DNA from 3 places in the Fictibacillus sp. S7 genome. Region 1 is predicted to be linked to each of the others. Evidence: riboswitches for the same ligand, from Rfam matches in the RefSeq annotation. Region 1 holds a riboswitch; each other region holds the start of a gene.
The links. A riboswitch is a leader RNA that binds a small molecule or an ion and turns the genes downstream of it on or off. The one in region 1 is predicted to bind S-adenosylmethionine.
Positions count from the first base shown of each region.

Region 1 (5,471 bases):
GCAGGCTCCTTTCTTTATTCATTATTGAACCTTTACAATCACGCGTCCTTTGTTGTTGCCTTCTACCGTAGCGCGTAAAATATCCGGAAGCTCATCAAGGGTGACTTCTTGTCCCATTTTATCCGCTGCATGCTCAGTTTTTAAATCTGTGGCAATTCGCTCCCAAATGGTATTCCTGACCGGTGCCGGACAAAAAACCGAATCGATTCCGAGAAGGTTAATCCCTCGTAAAATAAAGGGATGTACTGTGGTATGAACATCGGTTCCCCCTGTCAGTCCGGAAACCGCAACAGAACCGCCGTATTGAATCGAGCTCAGAAGGAATTCAAGTGTTTTTCCTCCTACTGGATCAACAGCTGCTGCCCAGCGCTGGGAATAAAGGGGTCTGTTATCTTTTTTCACCACTTCATCACGGTCAATGATGTCAATCGCTCCAAGTTCTTTTAAATACCTGTGCTCTGATTCCTTGCCGGTACTTGCTGTGACACGGTAGCCAAGATTGGAAAGCATGGCTACCGCTTGGCTGCCCACGCCTCCGGTTGCTCCCGTCACTATAACAGAGCCGCTTTCTGGAGTTATTCCGTGCTCCTGAAGGCGATGGACCGACAGTGCAGCAGTGAAGCCAGCAGTTCCATAAAGCATTGCATCTTTTAACGTGAGTCCCTCGGGAAGGGGAACCACCCATTCCGCGGGAACTCTTGCGTATTCACTGTACCCGCCAAAATGGGAAACACCGAGCTTATAGCCCGTTACAAGAACCTCGTCCCCTTCCTGAAAGTCAGGTGAAGAAGAATGGGAAACGGTTCCTGACAAATCAATTCCGGGAATCATGGGGTAGTTGGTTACGATGGAACTTTTATTTTGTGCTGCCAGTCCATCTTTATAATTGACGCTTGAATAAGCCACCCTTATGGTGACTTCGCCTTCTAGAAGATCGTCGAGAGATAACTCCTTTTTTGTAATATCGACCTGATCATTGTTTTTCTCGAGAACGATGGCTTGAAATGACATGAAATTCCTCCCTTTATATGACTATCATCTAATAAGTAATACCCTTTCATCAGATCGGGTTAAACGGCAGAAATATTTATTTTTACTATTTTACATATTCATGTTTGTTGGAATACCTTTATTAATCGCTGCTCTCCCGGGAATTTTAGTTATACTTTTAACCTGGTGGTTTAGGAAACAGAAATTATCTTTATTCAATCGCTGGTTACATGATGGCTACAAAAAACTTTCGCCACGGCAAAACTCTGTAAAAATAAAAAACAATTGACACGAAGGATAAAGTTCAGTATTATTCAAACTAACTTAATATTCAGATGTATCTTATCCAGAGAGGTGGAGGGACTGACCCGATGATACCCGGCAACCAGCAGGAATGCATGGTGCTAATTTCAGCAGAACAGTATGTTCTGAAAGATGAGAGCCGACGGTGTAAACTGCGACCTCTTCTTTTGGAAGGGGTCTTTTTTTTAGGCTCTTAAAGAACAAATACATATTAAGAAGGAGAGATGGAACATGAGTGAAGAAAGAGAATACGGGTTTGAAACGATTTCATTGCACGAGGGGCAAAAAGTGGATCCAACAACAGGGGCAAGAGCAGTTCCGATCTACCAGACAACATCCTATCAGTTTGACAGTACAGAGCATGCTGCGAATTTGTTTGGACTTAAAGAATTTGGAAACATCTACAGCCGGATCATGAACCCGACGCAGGACGCGTTTGAGCAGACCATCGCCAAGCTAGAAGGAGGAGTTGGGGCGCTTGCGGTTGCGTCCGGTCAGGCAGCCATTACCTATTCCATCGTAAATATTGCAGGTGCCGGAGATGAGGTTGTTGCCTCAGGTTCCTTGTACGGGGGAACGTATAACCTGTTTGCCAATACGCTGCCAAAGCTTGGGATAAAAGTGAACTTTGCCGAGCTCGATAACCTGCAATCCTTTAAGGATGCCATCACAGAAAAAACAAAAGCCCTTTATATAGAAACGATCGGAAATCCAAAGATTGATGTGGCGGATATTTCAGCGATTGCGGATATTGCACACGAAGCGGGTGTGCCGCTGATTGTGGACAACACATTTGCCACACCTTATCTTTGCCGTCCGATTGAACATGGAGCCGATATTGTGGTCCATTCAGCAACCAAATTTATCGGCGGGCATGGTACGTCCATTGGTGGCTTGATTATTGATTCCGGAAAATTTGACTGGACCAACGGCAAGTTTCCAGGATTGACAGAACCGGATAACAGCTATGGAGGCGTAGTTTATACAGAAGCGGTCGGACCATTGGCGTATATCATTAAAGCACGTGTTCAGCTTTTAAGAGACCTTGGATCTTGCGTATCGCCATTCAACTCCTTCTTGTTCATTCAGGGGCTGGAGACACTGTCTCTGCGGGTAGAACGCCATTGCGAAAATGCATTGAAAGTGGCGAAGTTCCTGCAGCAGCATCCTGCAGTTGATTGGGTCAACTATCCTGGCCTCGAAGACAATCAATACCATGAGCTGGCAAACAAATATTTGCCAAAAGGTGCGGGAGCCATTCTTACGTTTGGTGTAAAAGGCGGAGTCAAAGAAGGAAGCAAACTCATCGAAAATGTGAAACTTTTCTCCCACCTTGCCAATGTAGGAGATTCAAAATCCCTCATCATCCACCCGGCGAGTACAACGCATCAGCAGTTGACTGAGGAAGAGCAACGCAAAGCAGGAGTTGCTCCTGAGATGGTAAGGCTTTCGGTTGGTATTGAAACGATTGATGATATTATTTATGATCTCGAACAGGCGCTTGCTGTCATCAGCCCTGTTCCAAGCGGTCAATAAGACGTCATACCCAACAAAGAAAGAAAAAAACAGGAGGGGCAAGCCAGTTACCCTCCTGTTTTTCTATGAAAGCTGTTGTTCTGCCATTTGAATGAGGCGTTTTGTGATTTCTCCACCTACTGATCCATTTTGTCTTGCAGCCGTATCCGGCCCAAGGTTAACGCCAAATTCTCTTGCAATCTCCATTTTCATTTGATCCAGTGCATTTTGTACGCCTTGAACAACTGTTTGGTTTGTATTTTCAGCCATATGATGCCCTCCTTTTTTTATAGAATGTGTAGTATATGGAAAAATATACATGATGAGGAAAATGATTGGTTTGCCAATCTCAATCTTTGTTAGAAACCGTTTATATTTGGTACACTAAAGCCGTTAATAAAAAAGGAGTCAAGATGATGAAAAGTTATAAAGGATATTTAATTGATCTGGATGGAACCATGTACAGAGGAAAAGAACGAATTGATGAAGCGGTGGAATTTGTAAAAGAATTAAACCGCAGAGAGCTGCCATATCTGTTTGTAACCAACAATTCTTCCAAAACCAAAGAAGAAGTGGCAAGAGTGCTTCAAAATTTTGAAATTCCCGCAACATCTGACCATGTATATACGACCAGCATGGCAACGGCCAATTACATTGAAAAGCTGAAACCAAATGCAAGCGTATATTGTATTGGGGAAGAAGGAATTCGCCAGGCTCTTGAAGAGAAAGGCTTCACTCTGACCTCTGAACAGCCTGACTTTGTCGTGATGGGAATCGACCGCTCCATTAATTACGAAAAATTAGCACTGGCCTGTCTGGCTGTAAGAGGCGGCGCCCATTTTATTTCGACCAATGGAGACATTGCATTGCCGACGGAAAGAGGTCTTTTGCCTGGCAACGGTTCACTAACCTCCGTAGTTGCTGTTTCCACACGAACCGAGCCTGTGTTTATCGGCAAGCCTGAAGCAGTCATTATGGAAATGGCACTTGAACAGCTTGGCACATCCAAAGAGGAAACCTTAATGATCGGTGACAATTACGATACCGATATTCTTGCCGGAGTCCGTTCCGGTCTTGATACTCTTCTTGTCCATACAGGGGTCACTCTTAAAGAACATCTCACAGATGTAGAGGTTCAGCCGACCTATACCGTCAATGGCCTGGATGAATGGAAAGCATTTGAATAAAAGAAACAGCACCCTGAAGGATACTCCTGTTGTTTTTCAACAATGGGAGGCATTTTCCTAAAAGGTGCTGTTTTTTATTCTGTATTTGCTGCACGGTGGGCAAGACGGCTCGATGCTGCGGCGGCAATCGCTCCCACAATATCATCCAGAAAGGTGTGAACTTTTCCACTGGATTTGTCATTCAGTTTTTCCAGTATACCGGGTTTTTGTTTATCAATAAATCCGTAATTGGTAAAACCGATCGATCCGTATATGTTAACAATGGATAATGCAATCACTTCATCGATACCGTACAGGCTCTCATCCCGTTCCAGAATTTCTTGAAGCGGTCCCTCAAGCATCTTTTTTTCGGCGAGCATGTCAAGCTGTATTCCAGTCAGTATGGCGTTTTGTACCTCCCGCTTGGCAACTACCCGTTCCACGTTATGCAGACAGACGGACAATTCCAGGTCCGGATGGTAAGGTACCTGAAGAAAATAAACAAGCTCTGCGATATCTTTTAATGTTACGCCACGCTCAGTAAGCAGGCGCATGGCCGTTTCCTCAACATTCTCTACCTTTTTCTCTCTCATAAAAATCTCCTTATCTTCCGCGACGTTTGGGTTTTTATAGTATATGTGTCCATACCTAACTTATGAGTCCAGCCAAAAATTAATAACCAACCGTGCAGTTGGGTCATAGACTATAATTATTGATGAACTTGGGGTGAGGGCTGTGTTCGAAAGAGACGTTTATCATCATTATCAATTATATTGCGAAGGCAAGCGAAACATCAGCGGATACCGGTATTTTGTTTCTGGCGGGGAACCGTACCTTGTTGTTCCGCAAAAAAAGATCACGATCGACCGGATCGAAGAGATCGTGTACTTCAGCGATTATTTAAGATATAAGGGAGAAACCGGAATTGCGGGGCTTTTTCCAACGATGACCAACATGCCCAATGCGAATATTGAAGGTGAATCCATCCTGTTGTTTAAGATTGAACAATCCGAGCGGGATGCTTCTGAAAAAAAGCCAATGGGTGAGGAACTGGCCCTCTTTCACAGAAACGGTAAGGATCTGCCTCCGCCGCCTGTTCCGACTGAAAGTTATTTGTTTGGAAGCTGGGCGGTGCTTTGGATGAACCGGGTCGATCAGGCAAAGGAATGGTACCAGGAGGTTTTTTCCAAGCCGGTGAAAAACGAGTTTGATACCTTGTTTTTAACCACGTTTCCGTATTTTGAAGGATTATCCGAGAATGCCATTCAGTACATTATTGATTACAACCTGGAGGATTCCATGAGGGAGGAAGAAGGGCCCTCCATAGTGCACGAACGTTTTCAAGAGAACTCCTGGCTGCAGTTTGACAACGATTATGTAAAACTTCCTACTGGTTGGGTGCTTGATCACCCTGTCCGTGATATGGCAGAATGGATTCGCTCATGCGTGTATCAAAGAAACTTCAGCCCGGACATTGTCACAACCTTCCTGGATGAG
Region 1 covers NZ_QJKL01000001.1:4,439,394-4,444,864, forward strand. The annotation lists gene DMO16_RS22515 (acryloyl-CoA reductase) at 22-1,011, opposite strand; SAM riboswitch class I at 1,330-1,432, shown strand; gene DMO16_RS22520 (homocysteine synthase) at 1,525-2,829, shown strand; gene DMO16_RS22525 (alpha/beta-type small acid-soluble spore protein) at 2,893-3,078, opposite strand; gene DMO16_RS22530 (TIGR01457 family HAD-type hydrolase) at 3,225-3,995, shown strand; gene DMO16_RS22535 (phosphatidylglycerophosphatase A family protein) at 4,070-4,567, opposite strand; gene yutH (spore coat putative kinase YutH) at 4,710-5,471, shown strand, end outside.

Region 2 (5,471 bases), 2.3 Mb from region 1:
AATCCGGATAACGTAAAAATGACGGATATCGGATGGGATATCATTCCGGCGATGGCTTCTAAAAAAGTTGACGGCATCTCCGGTGGCTATATCAACCATGAACAAATTTTGCTGAAAAAAGAGGGGCACCCTGTCCGATCCATCGATCCAGTAAAATACGGAGTGCCTGATTATTATGAGCTGGTACTTGTTTCGAGCGAAGATGGATTGAAGAAAAACAGGAAGCTTTACCAAAAATTTTGGCGGGCTCTTTCAAAAGGACAAAAGGATGTACAAGAGCATCCGGAGAACGCGTTGAATATTTTATTTCAGCATGAAAACAAAGAGTTTCCCCTGGATCAAAAGGTAGAAAAGAAAAGCCTTCGAATTCTTCTGCCCTTGATGGACAGTGGCAGCAAACCCTTTGGGTATGAGGATCAAAAGTCGTGGAATAAGGTTTCAGAGTGGCTTTATGAGACAGATATGATCAAAAAGAAAATAGATACCCAAAAAGCCTATATTAATCTGGAAAAATAACAGAGTAGACTCCGCCTTGTTTGGTTATGTTAAGTACCAGGCAAGGAGGTGTCCGGCATGGCCAAAAATGAAAAAATCCGCAAGCAAAACGCGGAGCAGCGAAAAGGAAAGGCGGATATTCCGAAGGGAACGTTTGCTGATCCAATTGCCAATCAGGATGATATCGCCGAAATCAAGAACAACAAGGACAGCCAATAACGAAGAACACGCCCTGATTTCAGGAGCGTGTTTTTTTGATTTTGTTGTATGCTAGAAAGAAGAATAGGGGGTGCGGGAATGCTGATATGGGAACAGAGCGGGCTGGAGAAAGTGATGGATGAACTAGAGATTATGAACTCCAATCCATTTTATAATGAGCTGTTTTACGGGAAAGGCAAAGTGGACCCGAAGGATGGCAAGCCGTGGCTGGGTTTCCTGATGGTTGCCAAATCCTGTCAAAACCAGGGATTGGCAAAAAAGCTTTATACGGAATGCGAAAATGAGTTAAGAAAGACGAAGCTCCACGTATTGCGGCTCGGAATCTTAACGGGTAATGCTCCTGCGTTGAGCTTTTGGAGCGGAATGGGCTTCAGAGAAATCGAAATTAAAGAAAACGAGGGGGGGAAAATACATATTTTTGAAAAACAATTTTAACCCTTCTGATGCTCCTCCCTTTTTCCTAAACTGCCAATTTTCCACATATTGATGGTCAGGCGTGCATATCTTCATTGGTATGAAAAAAAGTTAAACTGCCTTAATATGTGCTTAATCATTGCGGGTTAAAATGGCAGGGAAAAGGAATAGGAGTGGAAAGGTATGAAGACATACTGCTTTTTGCAGGAAAAAATGAATTCCAGAACAATATCAAAGCTTGTTCATAAAGCGAACGAATTTGAAGAGTGTCAAATCTATTTCGAATTCGATAACTGCCAGATGAATGCCAAAAGCATGTTAAGCATGAGTAAACTCTCAGGCATGGCTGGCTTGTGCTGTATAACAGCGCAAGGACAGGATCAGCAGGATGCCCTTGAAGGAATACGTGAGATTTGTGCAGGAAAATTAGTGTAGCCTTATGCGCCTGAAAATTCCTGGGACCCTTTAATGGCTTTGGCCATCACTTTTACAGATTTTGCTTTTCATATCGCTGCGAGTGAAAGTTTCAGTGGAACGGTAATCACCAAATCCTTCATCATGGCTCTGGTGCCTTCACTGCTGATCATGTTTTATCTTGAACGGAAAAATAGGTCCAGGAGCGGTTGACGCTCTTCTTCCTCCATGATAAAGTAAGACTAATTTAAAAAAGCTTATCCAGAGCGGTGGAGGGAAAGGCCCGATGAAACCCGGCAACCTTCAGGCAGATTGTCTGAAAAGGTGCCAAGTCCTTCAAAGGTACAACTTTGAGCGATAAGAGATGAAACCGGAATGTAACTCTCTTATCATCGATAAGGGAGTTTTTTAGTACTAAAAAAGTCATTTGCTACATAACATGTTTCAATCTCATATGTACTCTTATCCAGAGCGGCGGAGGGAAAGGCCCTATGAAGCCCGGCAACCTACAGGCATATTGCCTGAAAAGGTGCTACTACCTGCAGGAGAAATCCTGGATGATAAGAGGAGGCCGTGACGCCCTCTTCTTAGGAAGGGGGCTTTTTTCATTTCGGAGCTATTCTCGAGAGGTAAGCTTATCCAATCAAACAAAGGGAGAGATATCATTGAGTGAAATTAAAATTGCATTGCTGGGACTGGGAACTGTGGGAACCGGGGTATATTCCTCATTGTTAAAAAGAAAACCTGAGATTGAACAGTTGCTGGGAAAAAAGATCCGTCTGTCAGGAATATTGATTAAAAATCCGGCAAAACCGAGGTCCGACTTTCAGAAAGCGCCATTATACTCAGAGTTTGAAAAAATTCTGGGTAAAGAGGCGCCAGATGTGGTCATTGAAGCCATCGGGGGAATTGAACCGGCCAAAACGTACATTACCCGGTCACTGGAAGCAGGGTGCCATGTAATTTCCGCCAACAAAGACCTGATTGCCCGTCATGGAGAAGAGCTAACAAGCCTTGCGAAAGCAAGAGGAGCACGCTTTGTATATGAAGCAAGTGTAGGCGGCGGCATCCCGGTGTTAAGGACACTGAGGGAGCTTTTGCGAATCAATAAAGTACAGCACGTGGAGGGAATATTGAATGGAACGTCCAATTTTATTCTCTCGCACATGAGAACAACTGGATCTACGTTCCCGGAAGCTCTGGAACTCGCCCAGCAAAAGGGATATGCAGAACCTGACCCGACGAATGATATTGAAGGGCTGGATGCTTTTTATAAAGCCATGGTGCTGAGTAAGTGGATTTATGGTGAACAGCCGTTATGGGAGGAAGCCGAGGTAAAGGGAATTGGAAATGTGCGTCTTGAGGAAATACAGCTCGCAGAACAGCTTGGACTGCGCCTAAAACATCTGGTGCTCCTGGATGACAGTCTCGAGCTGAAGGTGAAACCGGTGTTGGTAGACAGTGAACATCCGCTTTATGGAGTGGAAGGAGTGGACAATGCGGTCCGTATTCAGACGGATCTTCTTGGCTGTTTAACCTTACAGGGACCAGGTGCAGGGGCTGAAGCAACAGCAAGTGCCATCGTGGAAGATTTTTTATCCCTGTATGAGACGGGCAGCGTTTATCAGGACAAACCGGCCGTATCTGAAGTCGTTCATAAGAAACAGTCCAAAGAGGGAACAACCTATCTTTTGTTTGGTGAAAAAGAACACATTTCGGGAGATACAATTTCTGCACTGCAGCTTCAAGGAGCAGTACTTGATACGGTTTCCCTGCCGGATTCCTCTCTCATCGCGTTCCTGTACGCTGGAGATTTGCCTGTAAGCACATTGCATTTCACCAGCATTTATCCTGTGAGACTCTCGGCTGCAAGCGAGGTTGCTGAGGAAGTTCTATTATAAAAAAATAAAAAGATCCAGGCGGACAACCGCCTGGATCTTTTTTGCTGCTTGAACGATTAGCAGCTGCTGCTGCTTTCACAGCCGCCGTGGCCGTGACCGGACCAGCATGAACAGCCGATGATGATCAAGAGGATGAACAATACGATGATGATCGCAAATCCTCTTCCGCCGCCATAACCGTAACCGCCGTAACCGCCGCATCCGCCGCCATAACCATACCCATAAGAAGCCGTTGACACAGGTACGTTTAACGGAGCGTTAATTGGTGCATTAATCGGTGAGTTTGCATACATTTAAAATTCCTCCTTTAATATCCAATTCCAACATTCTCGATACAGTATATGTAGGAGGCATCACTCGGTCTGGACGTTTGCCTTGTTGGCAAGCCTAATTACCGTGCAATGAAAAACGCACACTTTAGGGGAAACCAAAAGCGTGCGTGCAGATTACTGCGCGAGCAGTGCTTCTATTTCTTTTTTCATATCCTTCGGTGAGGTTTGAGGAGAATGGCGGGATACGACTGCTCCTTGTTTGTTCACCAGGAATTTGGTGAAGTTCCATTTAATTGCCTTTGATCCTAAAATCCCGGGTGCTTCACTGGTTAAGTAGGTAAAGAGAGGGTGTGCATGATCGCCTTTTACATCCACCTTGGCAAACATCGGGAAGGTCACTCCGTAATTCAACTGGCAAAATTCCTGGATTTCCTCTTCATTTCCAGGTTCCTGGCCAGCAAACTGGTTGCATGGGAACCCCAGGATCTCAAGACCCTGATCTTTGAATTCATCGTAAAGCGCCTGAAGTTCCTTATATTGCGGAGTAAATCCGCACTTACTGGCTGTATTGACGATAACCAATACCTTACCTTCATACTCCTGAAGTGATTTTTCCTCGCCCATGATTGTCTTCGCATGATATTCGTAAACAGACATAGCATCCTCCCGTATGTACGTATTAACATTCATAGTAATAGTGTAGTAGTTTTATGGCCGAAAAGAAAATAAAACGCTTTCTTTTTCAGGGACTAATAGCATGGGACCAGGGTTGCTATTTAGTTACATGGAATCATTTTATGGTCAACAAACAATAAAAGACAAAATATTCCTTCAATTCACTTTATACTGTAACTAACTTACATATTTTGCATAACAGTCGATTATTGGAGGCGATAAAATTGAAAAGTCGAAAGACAAAGAAAAAGCTCATAGCTGTGTCGATGGCTGCTGCCATTCTGCTGCCTTTGCAGCTAGCTACCGTCCATGCGGCCAGCCCTTCCACAACGGCAAAGAATGAAGCCATGGTGGTAAAAATCCATCTGAAGAACCGTGCGGACCTGGACAAACTACTAAGCTATGGAATTGATCTTACGGAAAACCTTGACCAGCATGCAGGCCAGGGAATGGAAGCTGACGCTATCCTGACCAAAGAAGAGATGGAAATTTTGCAATTAAGAGGGTACAAGACGGATGTTATTTCCACCCAGCATGAAATTCAAACCTTGAGGCAGGAGCGCCAATTTACGGTTCAGCAGGAAAAAGACCTGGCAGCAGCCAAGGACAAGGTTACCATTTTACGAGCCAACTATTTTACAAGCCAGGGCGGCAAATTCCTGTATGTCGAGGCGAAGACGGATGCAGGCTCTCTCAACTCAACCGTACTTACCGCAACATGGGACAAAGGAAAGAATACGGCACCTGGATCAGGTGGAACAGCAGCGCTTGAACGAATAGAGGACGCGGATGTCTATATGTATCATTCGATGCTGCTGCCAGTGGACACCCGTCCTTCAACCGTTAACATTACGAGCAGTCTTGGCGGCATCATGGAAGCAAAAGTGACTGACTGGATCGGTGGCAAAAAACCAACTCCAGGTAAACATTATGTATCGGATTTTACAGACCATTATATGACCCCAACCGAGCTCGATCAGCGGATCAACAAGCTGGCAAAGCAATTTTCCAGTATTGCGGAAATTGTGGAGCTGCCATATGAGACCAATGGTTACCGCAGAAAGGCACAGACAATAATTGG
Region 2 covers NZ_QJKL01000001.1:2,113,558-2,119,028, reverse strand. The annotation lists gene DMO16_RS10835 (ABC transporter substrate-binding protein) at 1-516, shown strand, start outside; gene DMO16_RS24280 (hypothetical protein) at 574-714, shown strand; gene DMO16_RS10830 (GNAT family N-acetyltransferase) at 793-1,149, shown strand; gene DMO16_RS10825 (HPr family phosphocarrier protein) at 1,312-1,563, shown strand; SAM riboswitch class I at 1,797-1,906, shown strand; SAM riboswitch class I at 2,002-2,109, shown strand; gene DMO16_RS10820 (homoserine dehydrogenase) at 2,208-3,443, shown strand; gene yjcZ (sporulation protein YjcZ) at 3,500-3,682, opposite strand; gene DMO16_RS10810 (glutathione peroxidase) at 3,890-4,372, opposite strand; gene DMO16_RS10805 (M14 family metallopeptidase) at 4,615-5,471, shown strand, end outside.
Region 2: it holds a riboswitch for S-adenosylmethionine, as region 1 does, so the genes downstream of both, DMO16_RS10820 (homoserine dehydrogenase) here and DMO16_RS22520 (homocysteine synthase) in region 1, are expected to answer to the same signal.

Region 3 (5,471 bases), 3.0 Mb from region 1:
AAACCGCTCATCAGCTTTTTCAGATTATCCCCGTTGGCGTCTCCAATTTCAACAAGACGCTCCAAATCATAGCCGGTCGTCCAGAGTTCCGGCAGTACGACGATATCTGCGTTTTGTTTTGAGGCTTCTTCAATTCTTTGTACGGCTTTCTTAATATTCTCTTCCGGCAATCCGAGCTGGATGTCCATTTGGATCAGTGCTACATTCAGTTTCATGCGTATCCCCCATTAAAACGTTTTGACAGATTTTCAATAAGCGTATAACATATTGGATTAGAATTTCAAGAAAATTACGAATGACAGGATGTGTGAATGTGAAACGTTTCCAGCAAGCAGATGCGTTAAAACGCCTGCCTGAACAATTTTTTGCCAAGCTTGTGGGAAAAGTGAGTGCGGTTGCCGCACAGGGGCATGATGTGATTAATCTCGGACAGGGAAACCCTGACCAGCCGACACCTCCTCATATTGTTGCTGCCTTGCAAGAGGCAGCGGTTAATCCTCAGTACCACAAATATTCTCCTTTTCGGGGATATGATTTTTTGAAAGAAGCGGTAGCTGTTTACTATAAAAATGAGTTTGGGGTAGAGGTTGATCCCAAAAAAGAAGTGGCTGTGCTGTTTGGCGGAAAAGCTGGTCTCGTAGAAGTTGCACAGTGTTTTCTGAACAAAGGAGATACTGCTTTAGTTCCGGATCCGGGTTATCCGGATTATTGGTCAGGCGTCGCCATGGCGGAAGCAGAAATGAGCATGATGGCGCTGAAAGAGGAAAATGACTTTCTTGTCGACTATAACGAAATTGATAAAGAAACGGCCGACCGTGCCAAATTAATGTTCCTCAACTATCCAAACAATCCAACAGCAGGTGTTGCCACTCCGCAATTTTTCAAGGAAACCGTGGACTTTGCCAAAAAGCATGATATTCTGGTCGTTCATGACTTTGCCTACGGAGCCATTGGGTTTGATGGAGAAAAGCCCGTCAGTTATTTGCAGACGCATGGTGCCAAAGAACAGGGAATTGAGATTTATACATTGAGTAAAACGTATAATATGGCAGGCTGGAGAGTCGGTTTTGCGATTGGAAATGAGAGTGTGATAGAAAGCATTAATCTGCTTCAGGATCATTTTTATGTCAGCCTGTTTCCGGCGGTACAGGAAGCAGCGGCAAAGGCATTGCTTGGGGCGCAGGATTGTGTCAGGGAGCTTGCCGACATGTACGAAAAGCGAAGAAATGTTTTTATTTCAGGGTTGCAGGAACTCGGGTGGGATGTTAAGGCACCCAGAGGGTCCTTTTTCTGCTGGCTTCCCGTGCCTGAAGGACATACTTCAGAGAGTTTTGCAGATTACTTGCTGAATGAGGCACATGTTGTGGTCGCTCCGGGCATCGGATTTGGCAAAGAGGGAGAAGGCTATGTAAGAGTGGGCCTTCTTACGGATGAAGAGCGCTTGAAAGAAGCGGCAGATCGAATCCGCGCATTAAATATTTTCTAAGCTATAATTGGATTGACAGATTTTTTATAACCTGTCATAATCACAAGTAATTCTAACATTCGAAGTAATATGAACATTTTCTCTTATCAAGAGCAGGTGGAGGGACTAGCCCGATGAAGCCCGGCAACCGGTTATCCTAAGGATTTACACGGTGCTAAATCTTGCAGCGCATGCTGGGAGATGAGAGGAAGCGGCATCCTTATGTCTATAATGCCTCTTCCCTCGGGAAGAGGTTTTTTCGTGTGAATTAATGTTTTGGAGGGATACATCATGGCATCAGTAACTGCGACCTATCTTGTTCATGATCCTAAAGGAAATTTTGAAAAAAAAGCGGAAGGAATTGCGCTGGGGTTAACCGTCGGCTCCTGGACCGATCTTCCGGATCTGCAAAAGGAGCAGCTTAAAAATCATAAAGGCAGTGTGGCAGAGATCATTGAATTGCCGGAAGATGCACGGGTAAACCAATACTTTGGTTCGCCCAGAAAACAGGCACTTCTGAAAATCTCTTATCCTGCTGCAAACTTTTCTCCTGACCTTCCAGCGATCTTAACCACCGTTTTTGGAAAGCTTTCACTGGATGGCGAGGTAAAACTTATCGATCTGGAATTTTCGGAAGACTTAAGCAGCGAATTTCCAGGGCCATCCTTTGGAATTGATGGGATTCGAAATCAGCTCGGAGTTTATGAACGTCCGCTGCTCATGAGCATTTTCAAGGCTGTGATCGGCAGAGATATGGACTACTTTAAACATCAGCTGAGAGAACAGGCACTTGGCGGCGTTGATTTGGTCAAGGATGATGAAATCCTGTTCGATAATCCGCGGACCCCATTTGAAGAACGTATTAAAACAGCCAAACAAGTACTGGCCGAAACGGAAGAGGAGACTGGCCATAAAACACTGTATGCCGTTAATTTAACGGGACGGACATTTGAATTAAAAGACAAAGCGAAACGTGCAGCCGAGCTCGGGGCAAGCGCCCTGTTGCTCAATGTTTTTGCCTACGGACTGGATGTGCTGCAAAGCCTGGCAGAGGATCCTGAAATTAATCTGCCCATCATGGCTCACCCGGCCGTTTCAGGTGCACTGACACCATCCGAGTTTTATGGCATTTCCAACCGGCTTCTTTTAGGGAAGCTGCTTCGGCTTGCTGGAGCGGACTTGGTGCTGTTTCCGTCGCCATATGGCAGCGTAGCCCTCAGGAAAGAAGACGCTGTTGGCATCGCTGCAGAGCTGACAGAAAAGCATATAAACTGGAAAGGTGCTTTCCCAGTGCCGTCAGCCGGAATTCATCCGGGATTGACCCCTCTTTTGCTTCAGGACTTTGGCATCGACAGCATTATTAATGCCGGCGGCGGAGTTCACGGGCATCCAGGAGGAGCCGTTGCCGGAGGAAAAGCGTTCCGCGATGCGATTGATGGCTTGCTGCTTAACAAATCGCTGGAGCAGATCAGCGAGGAGAGCGATCCGCTGAAAGCCGCATTGAATCTATGGGGCGGTCTGGTGAAATCATGAGCAGAGAACGGATTATCTTTTGTGATTTTGACGGAACCATTACCGAAAAAGACAACATCATTGACATCATGAAAAACTTTGCTCCCGAAGGATGGGAGCCGATCAAGGATAAAATACTGAATCAGGAAGTATCCATCAGGGGAGGAGTCGGACAGCTCTTTTCTCTTATTCCTTCCAGCCAAAAAGAGGAAATCATTCAGTACGTTCTTTCCACAGCAAAAATCAGGGATGGATTTGAAGAATTTGTTCAGTATACGAAAGACCAGAGCATCCCATTGTACGTGGTAAGCGGAGGAATTGATTTTTTTGTTTATCCGATTCTTAAAAATATAGTGGACGAGGAACAGATCTATTGCAATGGCAGTTCGTTTGCAGGAGAGACCATCGAAATTCTTTGGCCGCACAGCTGTGACAGTCAGTGCAGCAATGATTGCGGATGCTGCAAACCGGCTATCTTAAGAAGCTTTGATTCCGCTTCGTACAGAAAAATCGTGATCGGAGATTCCATCACCGATTTACAGGCTGCCAAAATGGCAGACAAGGTGTTTGCAAGGGACTTTTTGAAAGAGAAGTGTGAACAGGAAAACATTGCTTTTGAACCTTTCACTACGTTTTATGACATTATTTCGTATCTGCAAATAAAGGAAGTGAGCATTTGAGATCATTGGGGGAATTGTGGAAAGAGCTGGCTGATGTTAAGGATGAACTGGCTTCACGGGACTGGTTTCCGGGTACAAGTGGAAATTTGTCCATCAAGGTTAGTGGCGATCCCATTACTTTTTTGGTGACTGCAAGCGGCAAGGATAAACGGAAACGAACAAATGAAGATTTTGTTTTGGTGGATGTTTCGGGCAATTCCGTAGAAGAAACCCATCTGCGTGCTTCAGCTGAAACCGGTTTGCATGCAAAAGTGTATCAGCATACCGATGCGGGGTGTTGCTTGCATATTCATACTGTCGATAACAATATTATTTCCGAGCTGTATGGCGATCAGGGGGAAATCACCTTCCGTGGGCAGGAATTGATCAAGGCAATTAACATCTGGGAAGAAGATGGATCCTTTACTGTGCCGATCATTGAGAATCCGGCAGATTTGTCTGTTCTTGCAGAACGTTTTGCTGAAGCCATTACTCAAGATACAAAAGCCGTTCTGATCAGAAATCACGGAGTTACAGTATGGGGTAAAAATGGATTTGAAGCCAAAAAATATCTTGAGGCATTGGAGTTCCTTTTTTCCTACCACGTCAAAATGAGATTGCTTCAGCCTCAGTATGCATTTTAAAGCCAAAAAATAATTTAAAGGGGGATGCCAATATGGCACAATTACGTTTTCATGATAATAATGAACGAGTGGAAGAGCTGGACAAAGTAAGCGGTTATTTGGAAAGCCAGGGTGTAATCTATGAAAACTGGGATATTGCAAAGCTGCCGTCTCATCTGAAAGAAAACTATTCGTTATCCGATGAGGAAAAGGCAGAAGTGATCCAGGTGTTCAGAAGTGAAATCGATGAACTATCCAAGCGCAGAGGATACGTGACCGAGGATGTTATCTCATTGTCCCCGGATACACCAAATCTTGATGAGCTACTGCAGAACTTTTTGGCCGAACATCATCATTCCGATGATGAAGTACGGTTTATTGTTAGCGGACATGGTATTTTTGCCATTGAAGGTCCGGAAGGCCGTTTTTTTGATGTAGAACTAGAGCCGGGCGACCTGATTTCCGTTCCTGAAAATTACCGCCATTACTTTACATTGATGGACGACCGCCAAGTGGTGGCAGTCCGAATCTTTAAATCCAAAGAAGGCTGGGTTCCGATTTACGACAAACAGGAAGCCCCCGCAAAATAAAACGACATGCTGCCATGAAGGAAGGAAACCTTTTGTGGCAGTTTTTTTTATACTTTTTTTAAGGTTTATACAGGGTGGGATGGTGGTAGTTATTGTCATAAAGGTGGTGTAGGAAGAGAATGGTATATCAGGTGGTTATCATTGGCGGGGGAGTTGCCGGTTTGACACTGGGACTGAAACTGGCCAGGTCCAATGTTGAAACCTTAGTCATTGAAAAACAAAGCAAAGCATCGCATGTTCAAAGCGGATTCAAAATCGAAGAAACCAGACCCATCATAAAAGAAGGGGCATGGTGTATGATTTGTTTGGAGAAAAAAGCGGTGAGTGCCGCAGAGCAACAGCAAATGACGTGCTGATTTCAGCACGTCATTTGTATTAGGAAATAATTTTTTTGTCCTGTTCAATCGATTGTTCTTTACGAAGCTTGATCAGGCTGTAGGTGTGAAGAACGATAACCTTCAGCACGGCATAGACAGGAACAGCAAGAATAAGACCCAAAAGGCCGCCAAGGGAGCCTGAAACAAGGAGTATGGAAATAATGGTCAAAGGATGGATATCAAGCTTTTTCCCCATCACTTGCGGAGAAATGATATTTCCTTCAATCTGTTGTGCAATGACCATA
Region 3 covers NZ_QJKL01000001.1:1,460,975-1,466,445, reverse strand. The annotation lists gene DMO16_RS07455 (carbon-nitrogen family hydrolase) at 1-215, opposite strand, end outside; gene DMO16_RS07450 (pyridoxal phosphate-dependent aminotransferase) at 314-1,486, shown strand; SAM riboswitch class I at 1,567-1,673, shown strand; gene mtnW (2,3-diketo-5-methylthiopentyl-1-phosphate enolase) at 1,757-2,998, shown strand; gene DMO16_RS07440 (2-hydroxy-3-keto-5-methylthiopentenyl-1-phosphate phosphatase) at 2,995-3,657, shown strand; gene DMO16_RS07435 (methylthioribulose 1-phosphate dehydratase) at 3,654-4,280, shown strand; gene DMO16_RS07430 (1,2-dihydroxy-3-keto-5-methylthiopentene dioxygenase) at 4,313-4,849, shown strand; gene DMO16_RS07425 (FAD-dependent oxidoreductase) at 4,969-5,205, shown strand; gene DMO16_RS07420 (AI-2E family transporter) at 5,225-5,471, opposite strand, start outside.
Region 3: it holds a riboswitch for S-adenosylmethionine, as region 1 does, so the genes downstream of both, mtnW (2,3-diketo-5-methylthiopentyl-1-phosphate enolase) here and DMO16_RS22520 (homocysteine synthase) in region 1, are expected to answer to the same signal.